Chitinophaga varians: one gene and its partner. The protein of the gene in region 1 interacts with the protein of each later gene in a pairwise test. Links are inferred from orthologs where the notes say so. Each region holds a gene or a part of one and is shown on either strand. Other genes may lie near its edges.

Evidence for each region. Proteins that work in one complex are often made in the same cells at the same time.
Region 2: the proteins of sucD (region 1) and sucC interact in binary tests that used the Escherichia coli proteins (3 or more experiments, as listed by UniProt). The link is inferred for Chitinophaga varians from one-to-one orthologs.

Annotation. Positions count from the first base shown.
Region 1 is NZ_JABAIA010000001.1:3,375,790-3,380,274, forward strand. Bases 636-3,532 are described here. They hold sucD (succinate--CoA ligase subunit alpha), read left to right. Parts: upstream 636-1,588; coding sequence 1,589-2,476; downstream 2,477-3,532. Other genes in these bases: HGH92_RS13905 (MlaE family ABC transporter permease), read left to right, coding at 636-639; HGH92_RS13910 (ABC transporter ATP-binding protein), read left to right, coding at 642-1,466; HGH92_RS13920 (alpha-2-macroglobulin family protein), read left to right, coding at 2,674-3,532. In the rest of the region: more of HGH92_RS13905, read left to right, coding at 1-635; more of HGH92_RS13920, read left to right, coding at 3,533-4,485. UniProt on the Escherichia coli protein: Succinyl-CoA synthetase functions in the citric acid cycle (TCA), coupling the hydrolysis of succinyl-CoA to the synthesis of either ATP or GTP and thus represents the only step of substrate-level phosphorylation in the TCA.
Region 2 is NZ_JABAIA010000001.1:1,363,286-1,367,813, forward strand. Bases 634-3,573 are described here. They hold sucC (ADP-forming succinate--CoA ligase subunit beta), read left to right. Parts: upstream 634-1,467; coding sequence 1,468-2,679; downstream 2,680-3,573. Other genes in these bases: HGH92_RS05530 (purine-nucleoside phosphorylase), read right to left, coding at 634-1,339; HGH92_RS05540 (thioredoxin family protein), read right to left, coding at 2,751-3,573. Also shown: HGH92_RS05525 (putative porin), read right to left, coding at 1-478; more of HGH92_RS05530, read right to left, coding at 518-633; more of HGH92_RS05540, read right to left, coding at 3,574-3,908; HGH92_RS05545 (transglycosylase domain-containing protein), read right to left, coding at 4,071-4,528. UniProt on the Escherichia coli protein: Succinyl-CoA synthetase functions in the citric acid cycle (TCA), coupling the hydrolysis of succinyl-CoA to the synthesis of either ATP or GTP and thus represents the only step of substrate-level phosphorylation in the TCA.

The DNA.
Region 1 (4,485 bases):
CAGTGCGTAGATATTGGCGTAGGGTCGTTCGGGATAGTATTTATTATCTCCCTTTTCATGGGAGGGGTTACCACCCTGCAAACTGCTTACCAGCTGGTAAGCCCTATTATTCCCAAAAGCACGATCGCACAGGTCGTGCGCGACACCATCATCCTTGAATTTGCGCCTACCCTTACCAGTATTGTACTGGCCGGGGTGATTGGCTCTAAAATAGCCTCTGAGCTGGGCAATATGCGTATTTCTGAACAGATAGACGCATTGGAGATCATGGGCATCAATACCAAAGGTTACCTGATCCTGCCTAAAATCCTGGCCGCTACGCTGATGATCCCGGTCCTGGTGGCCATTGCCGGCTTCCTGGGTATCTGGGGCGGTAAAGAGGCGGGCGTGCTGTCCGGTGCGCTCTCCGGGGAACAGTTCATGATGGGGCTGCGGCAGGAGTTTAAGGCTTATAACGTATTTTTCGCCATGGCCAAATCCTACACGTTCGGGTTTATTATCGCCAGCGTGTCGGCCTACTATGGCTACAACGTGCAGGGCGGCGCCCTGGAGATCGGTAAGGCCAGCACCACTGCGGTGGTGGTGAGCTGCGTACTGATATTATTTATGGACTACGCGTTAACGGCTATATTACTGTAATCATGATTGAACTGAAAGATATAACCAAGGGCTTTGGAGATAAGGAGATACTGAAAGGCGTTTCGGCCGTTATGGAGTCTGGTAAGGTAAACCTGATTATTGGCGCCAGCGGTAGCGGTAAAACCGTCATGATGAAATGTATCGTGGGCCTGATGACCGTCGATACCGGTACTATCCTGTATGATAACCAGGACTTCACCGCCATGGACCACCACGCCAAGAAGGAAGTCCGCCAGCAGATCGGGATGCTGTTCCAGGGCTCGGCGCTGTTTGACAGTATGACGGTGGAACAAAATGTGATGTTCCCGCTGGAAATGTTCAGCAAAGACTCCTTAAAAGAGCGGAAAAAGCGGGTGGAAGAGTGTCTGGAGAGAGTGCAGCTGAAAGACGCCGCCAAAAAATTCCCCGCCGAAATCAGCGGTGGTATGAAAAAGAGGGTGGGAATTGCCCGTGCCATCGTATTAAATCCCAAATACCTGTTCTGCGACGAGCCTAACTCCGGCCTTGATCCACAGACCTCCCTGCTGATAGACCAGCTGATCAAGGAACTGACCCAGGAATATAATATCACCACCGTTATCAACACCCACGATATGAACACCGTAATGGAAAGCGGTGACCATATTGTATATATGTACCAGGGGCAGAAGCAGTGGGAAGGCAGCAATAAGGAGATCGTGTTCAGTAAGGACCAGAAGCTCAATGACTTCATTTTTGCCTCCGAATTCCTCCGGGAAGCCAAAGAAATGCGCCAGCTGGACATGTTCAAGGACAATAAGTGGAAAGATCAGCTGGCTGAACAGCTGAAACGCGACAGCAAAAAGTAATTTCCCTGCTAATTGGTAGCTTTATCTTAAAGGCACTAAATTGCAGAATTATGGAAATCGGCTTATTTTTGCCGCACCGATAGAAGAAACATATAACATAATAAACCAATAAAACAAGCGCGATGAGTGTTTTAGTTAATAAGGATAGCAAAGTGATTGTGCAGGGATTTACCGGTACAGAAGGTACTTTCCATGCTACACAGATGATCGAGTACGGTACCCAGGTTGTAGGCGGCGTTACGCCCGGTAAAGGCGGTACAACCCACCTGGAGCGCCCGGTGTTCAACACCGTGGCCGACGCGGTAAAAGCTACCGGTGCCAATGTATCTATCATTTTTGTACCTCCGGCATTTGCTGCAGACGCAATCATGGAAGCTACCGAAGCTGGTATTGCCCTGGTAGTATGTATCACGGAAGGTATCCCTGTTCAGGACATGATCAAGGCCAAAAACTTCCTGCAAGGTTCCAATACCCGCCTCATCGGGCCTAACTGCCCGGGTGTAATCACCGCGGAAGAAGCTAAAGTCGGTATCATGCCGGGCTTTATCTTCAAAAAAGGCAGAATCGGTATCGTATCCAAATCCGGTACCCTGACTTACGAAGCTGCTGACCAGGTAGTTAAAGCCGGTCTGGGCGTTTCTACCGCTATCGGCATCGGTGGCGACCCGATCATCGGCACCCCCACCAAAGACGCAGTGGAACTGCTGATGAACGACCCTGAAACTGACGGTATCATCATGATCGGTGAAATCGGTGGTAGCATGGAAGCAGAAGCAGCCCGCTGGATCAAAGAATACGGCACTAAACCTGTTGTAGGCTTCATCGCCGGCCAGACAGCGCCTCCGGGCCGCCGTATGGGCCACGCCGGTGCTATCATCGGTGGTGCGGAAGATACTGCTGCCGCTAAAATGAAAATCATGGCTGAATGCGGTGTTACCGTAGTGGAAAGCCCTGCTAACATCGGTAAAACGATGGCTGAAGTACTGAGCAAAAAACCAGCACTGGCCTAATCAGTTTACCCTGATATATTTGAAAAGGTGAAAAGTGAAGCGGGTCTCCCAATCACTTTTCACCTTTTTTTTGACCCCCTTATGGAAACCCATACAATACCTGCATCCTGTACAAAAAGTATAACTTACCGTAAATAGCGATATATATGCGTTTATGCCTCTCATTATTCATTGTTTTATTTTTAACCAACTGCGTGATGGCTCAGACCTATTATGACAATTCCTGGAAGAAAGTGACTGCCCTCGACGAGAAGAACCTGCCTAAATCCGCACTGGGAGAAGTAGACCAGATCTATGCCCGGGCTGTGAAAGACAACCTGCCCGCCCAGCAGATCAAAGCCCTCATCTATCAGATGAAATACACGGACCAGCTGAGCGACAGCAGTATCCAGCAAAACCTGGAAAAACTCAACCAGAAAATTGCTGCTGCCAAAGGCGCCCAGCAGGCCATCCTGCAAAGTATCAAAGGCGAAGTATTGCTGAACTATCTCCGCAATAACCGGTACCGGCTCTATAACCGCACCGCCATTGCAGAAGAGACTGGCGGCAAGGACATTACCACCTGGAGCCAGGACTACCTCCACAGCCAGATTACAGCGGCCTACCTGGCCTCCGTGGCCGACAAAGCCATCCTGCAAAAAACACCTGTCGGAGACTTCGATCCCATCCTGGTCAAAGGCACCGACACCCGCCAGCTCCGTCCGGTATTATTCGACCTGCTGGCACACCGCGCCCTGGATTACTTCAAATCAGGCGAAAACACCCTCACCAAACCAGTAGACCAGTTCGAACTGGATGATCCGGCTGCCTTTGCACCTGCCGCCACCTTCGCCCGGCATGATTTTGTAACGACAGACAAAGCCTCCCTGCAATACCAGGCCATCCTGCTGTTGCAACAACTGGTACGCCTGCACGAAAATGAAAAGGCCGCCCTGCTCGATGTAGACCTCGAAAGGATTCAGTACATGCAGCAGATCGCCGTGACGGAAGACAAGGCACAGCAATACCGCAAAGCGCTGGAACAAATGACATCGGCTTACAGCAGCGAAAAGGAAGTGACCGGCGTACTGGCCCTCCTGGCCAATACCTATATCGGTAATGCCCTGTATGGCAAAGCCGACAGCACCGCCAACCTGAAAAAAGCCAAAGAAATATGTGAACAGGCCATAGAAAAAGGCCCCGGCACCCGCGGTGCGGCCGACTGCTCTAACCTGCTCACTGAAATCAAAGCACAGGCCCTCGACCTGGTTACAGAGAAGGTAAATATCCCGTCCCTGCCTTTCCGTACCCTGGTGAAGTATAAAAACGCAGATAAGATATACCTGCGCGTACTGGCTGTGGATGAAGCTTTTACCGCTTCCCTCCAGTTGGCGCAGAATGACTATCGTGACCGACAGAACAGATACTGGAAACTGTTGCTCGACAGAAAACCGGTAAAAGCCTGGGAGCAATCACTGCCAGATCCGAAAGACTACAACCGTCACGCTGCGGAAATAAAAATCGATGCACTGCCGCTGGGACACTACATCATCCTCGCCAGCATCAAACCCGGTTTCGATCTGAAGGAAAACCCAATGGCACTGCAATTTACCTGGGTGTCCAATATCAGCTACCTGGAGAAAAACACACAGTTTATAGCCCTGGACCGCGCCACCGGTAAACCGCTGCCGGGAACCAAACTGACCGCCTTCGGTGAACAATACAATGAAGGAAAAGCGAAGTGGGTGCAGCTGGCGTCCACCGTTACCGGTAACAATGGTTCTGCTGAACTGAACCTGAAAAGCACCAATAACAGCTCTGTACGGCTTAAATGGGAGCGGCAGGGCGATGTCCTGTTCCTGGACGACTACAAATACCTGTACAACTACGGACAGGAAAAGAATACCGCCACCAAACCGCGGATCTTCCTGTTTACCGACAGAAGCATCTACCGCCCGGGGCAAACGCTTTATTTTAAAGGGATCGCTTTGGAACAGGAAGCCGGTAAAAACACCAGCAATGTGGTGAAA
Region 2 (4,528 bases), 2.0 Mb from region 1 along the record:
CGAAGGCGAAGTTAAAACGGTCCGTACGGTTCTGGGTGTGGGTTACGCCAATCACCTGCTCCTGTTTGCTGCCTACAAGGTAGTTCAGTTCGGAATAAGGACGGTTGGTATTATAAAACCTGGCATTGGCGTGGTTGAAGCCATAGATATCGTACGCATGAAAACCGGCGTCAAATCCGGGTTTCATCAGCGGTGTAAAGATGATATTACGGGCAGCTGAACCACTGTTGCCCAGCGTCATATAGTTGGCCGGCACTTTCAGGAAGTCGATATTGAAATCCGCCACAGACGAGTCGATGGTAAAATCCGTCGGCTCACCGAGGTAACGGTAAGTCAATGTAAGCGTGTCCGGCTCTTCGTGGTGGTGCATCGTGTCTCGCTGCATTTTACTGGAGCCGCCGCCACCGCCCGTATTGCCGAACCGGCTGGTATTGAACTGTGCCATTAAGGAATGACTACCTGCCAACAGCAGGACCATGATAATAAGAAATTGCCTCATCCGAAAATGACAAAACGTTTATAGTTGCCGGATTAATTCACTAAAGATAAGCGTTAGCTTGGGTTCTGCCGCATGGGCCGCTTCCAGTACTTCCTCATGGGTGATCACATTTTCTTCCTCACGGATGCCGATATCGGTGATAACGCTCATGGCAAAGACTTTCAGGCCGGCATGTGCCGCTACGATCACTTCCGGTACTGTGCTCATGCCTACGGCATCTCCGCCGATGATGTGCATATATTTATATTCCGCCCTGGTTTCGAAAGTAGGACCCTGTACGCCTACATATACGCCGGTATGCAGGTCAATATTGTTGGCTGCAGCTATCTGAAACGCTGACAGGATCAGTTCTTTGGAATAGGGTTCGCTCATGTCCGGGAAACGGGGCCCCAGTGTATTCTCATTACGGCCACGCAGCGGGTGCTCCGGCTGCAGGTTGATATGGTCCCTGATGATCATCAGGTCACCCACCTTAAAGTCAGCGTTCATACCGCCGGCAGCGTTGGAAATGAACAGGGTATGAATGCCCAGTTCCTTCATCACCCTTACCGGAAAAGTGACCTGTTTCATGGAAAACCCTTCATAATAGTGGAATCTGCCGGCCATTGCAACAATAGGCCTGCCCTGCATATATCCCAGTATCAGCTTCCCGGAATGCCCTTCCACCGTAGATTCGGGGAAATGGGGAATATCACGATAAGATATTTCGATGCTTTGTTCTATTTCACCGGTCAGGTTACCCAGCCCGCTTCCCAATATCACCCCGGCCACAGGCGTCTCCTGCCAGTGTTTTCTGATATAATCCCCAGCTTCTTTGATCTGGTCCGTTAATTCACTCATCTGTTTATGCATTAATTAAAAGTCGGATTTAAAAAACAAACCCGCGCAAAGTTATTTTTTAATTCACAAATGAATGCGGTTTTATATTTAAATCATAATGACCTATTTTAGCGGCAAATTTTATTGCGATGAATTTACACGAGTACCAGGCTAAAGAACTGTTGAAAAAATATAATGTACCGGTTCAGGAAGGCATTCCGGTAGAAACACCGGAAGCAGCGGCCGAAGCTTACAAGCAACTGAAGGTGCAGTATGGTAATGAGTTTGCAGTGGTTAAAGCGCAAATTCACGCTGGTGGACGCGGTAAAGGTAAAATCCGTGGAACTGAGCAGAGAGGTGTGGCTGTAGGAAAAAATGCGGAAGATGTGAAAACCATTGCGGGCAACATCCTGGGTGGCACACTGGTAACCATACAGACCGGCGAAGCAGGCAAACTGGTAAACAAAGTACTGGTAGCACAGGACGTTTATTACCCTGGCCCTAATCCGGTAAAGGAATTTTACCTGTCTATCCTCCTGGACCGCGCTAAAGGCCAGAATGTGATCATGTATTCTACTGAAGGCGGTATGGATATCGAAGAAGTAGCGCACAGTACTCCTGAAAAAATATACAAAGAATGGGTAAAGCCAAACATGGCCCTGCAACCATTCCAGGCCCGTAATATCGCTTTCAACTTCGGTTTGAGCGGCGAAGCGTTCAAAAACATGGTGAAATTTGTTACCAACCTGTACAACGCTTACGTAGGACTGGATTGCAGCATGCTGGAAATCAACCCGTTATTTAAAACCAGCGACGAGAAAATCATTGCCGTTGACGCCAAAGTAAACCTGGATGACAACGCCCTGATGCGTCACCCTGACCTGGAAGCCCTCCGCGACATCACCGAAGAAGATCCAACCGAAGTGGAAGCTGGTAAATATAACCTGAACTTCGTGAAACTGGACGGTAACGTAGGTTGCATGGTTAACGGCGCCGGTCTGGCCATGGCGACCATGGACATGATCAAACTGAGCGGCGGTGATCCGGCCAACTTCCTGGACGTAGGTGGTACTGCCAACGCACAAACCGTTGAAGCAGGCTTCCGCATCATCCTGAAAGACCCTAAAGTAAAAGCTATCCTGATCAATATCTTCGGCGGTATCGTTCGTTGCGACAGGGTTGCCCAGGGTGTTATCGACGCCTACAAATCCATCGGCAACATCAACGTTCCGATCATTGTACGCTTACAGGGTACCAACGCCAAAGAAGCAAAAGAACTGATCGAAGCCAGCGGCCTGAAAGTGCAGTCTGCTACCCTCCTCAGTGAAGCTGCTGACCTGGTGAACAAAGCACTGAACTAATCATTGGATTATCAGATATTAAAAAAGCGGAGATCAGCAGATCTCCGCTTTTTTTTTCGATTTTTCGGGCCTTAACTGCCAAAATTCTTCAATTCGGCCTCTTCTTTCGCTGTATCATCCCCCCAGGATTTCTTTTTATCAATCACCCAGCCCAGGAATTTCCTGGCTTGCGCCTGGTCTACTCCCCTGCTCATCCGTACAAGCCCTTGCAGGTTTTCCAGACTGGCATCGGCAGTCACCACCGCATCCGCCCATTTCAGGTACTGCGCTTTTAAGGCAGCATCTTTGGCTAACTCCGCTCCCAGGTAAAACTGCATATACCGCACCCTGTTTTCGTTGCGGTCCGGATGCGCAGCGGCAAACTCGAGAAATGCCCTGACATCTTTGCATTTTTTATAGAGGTAGTTTTCTGCATAATACATCTGCACATAGTTCCAATCCTCCGGGCGGTATACGGCCTGCTGCTTTTGCAGGAACACGTCAAATGCGGCTTTGTCCAGGGCGGCTGGCAGCGCAGCTATATCCTGCTTCAGCAGCTTGTCCATGATATTGATGTTCAGATCTTCACCGAAACGGTCCAGGTAAGCGCCCCGGTTCTTCAGGTAAAATGTGCGGTAATCATCCGGCAGCACAGCGGTCATCTGCATTACCTTAAAAGTGGATTCGGCCAGCTTGTCTTTTTGTTTGGCCAGATACCCCGCAATCTCGTCTTTATCTCCGCCTTTGTAATTCTTGTCCCACATGGCCCTGTAGAAAGCGGGGTCTTTGGAGGAAAGGCTGTTGCCAAAACCGGCCAGTGTTTTACCGGCTTTGTAACGGACAATATTGTTTTTCAGAAAGGCCATGAACCTGTCAGGCTCCTGGTAACCGGAGCTTCTGTCCAGCAACTGGCCGTCACCGGAAATAACCAGGTAAGTGGGAAAACCGCGCATAAAATACTTGCGGCACATCTCCATCCCAAATTCTTCCTTAAACACGTCATAACCGGTACAGATAAAATTTTCTTCCATGTACTTTTTTACTTCCGGCCGTGGAAAAACTTTTACTTCCATGTCTTTACAGGCATGGCAACCTTCAAAATAGGTGTCGATAAAAATAGGTTTGTGTTCTTTCCTGGCCCTGTTGGTGAGCTCTTTCCAGCTGCCTTTAATGAATTGGGTACTGACCTGCGCTACGGCCATAACAGGCAATAACGCAGCTACCAGCAATGCTTTGGTTAGCTTTTGCATACGCTTTTTTAATGGTTTGGTTGTTGGTTGGTTGGTTTGGTTTTCTAAGACCGCAATAGTAAGTAATATCCCTGTAATCCTATAGGATATTGGATAGACGGCAATTCAGGGCGATGATATAAAAAACGAAGGGCTGACCTTTATGGTCAGCCCCTGTTATGATTAACTATCTTTTTTAGGAGGATATACTGCTTTGGGTGTGGCAGGTGTTCCCTTGTCTTTATTATCTTCTTTAGGCTTTGGCGTTACCGGCTTCTCCTCTTTGGGCCTGGTGGTTTCCTGCGCCGGCTTGTCAGCCCCCGGTGAGTACATGTCTTCCTCATTGGTCTGGTAGTCGGATTCGGAACCGTTGCCGATATCTTCCGCTTCTGCACCGGGTTTCACGTTGGTGTCAAAGTTGGAGTAGGTTTCATCCGTCATATTGGCCGGCACCGGGAATTTATCACTGCTGGTAACTTTCAGTGTATTATCGGCAAATACTTTCTGCATGAAATAGGCCCAGATAGGCAGGCCTGTATTGGCGCCCTGACCTATACCGGTGGTGGCAAAGTGGATAAAGTTGTTTTCGCAACCTACCCAGGCGCCTGCCAGCAGTTTAGGGGTGTAACCAATAAACCAGC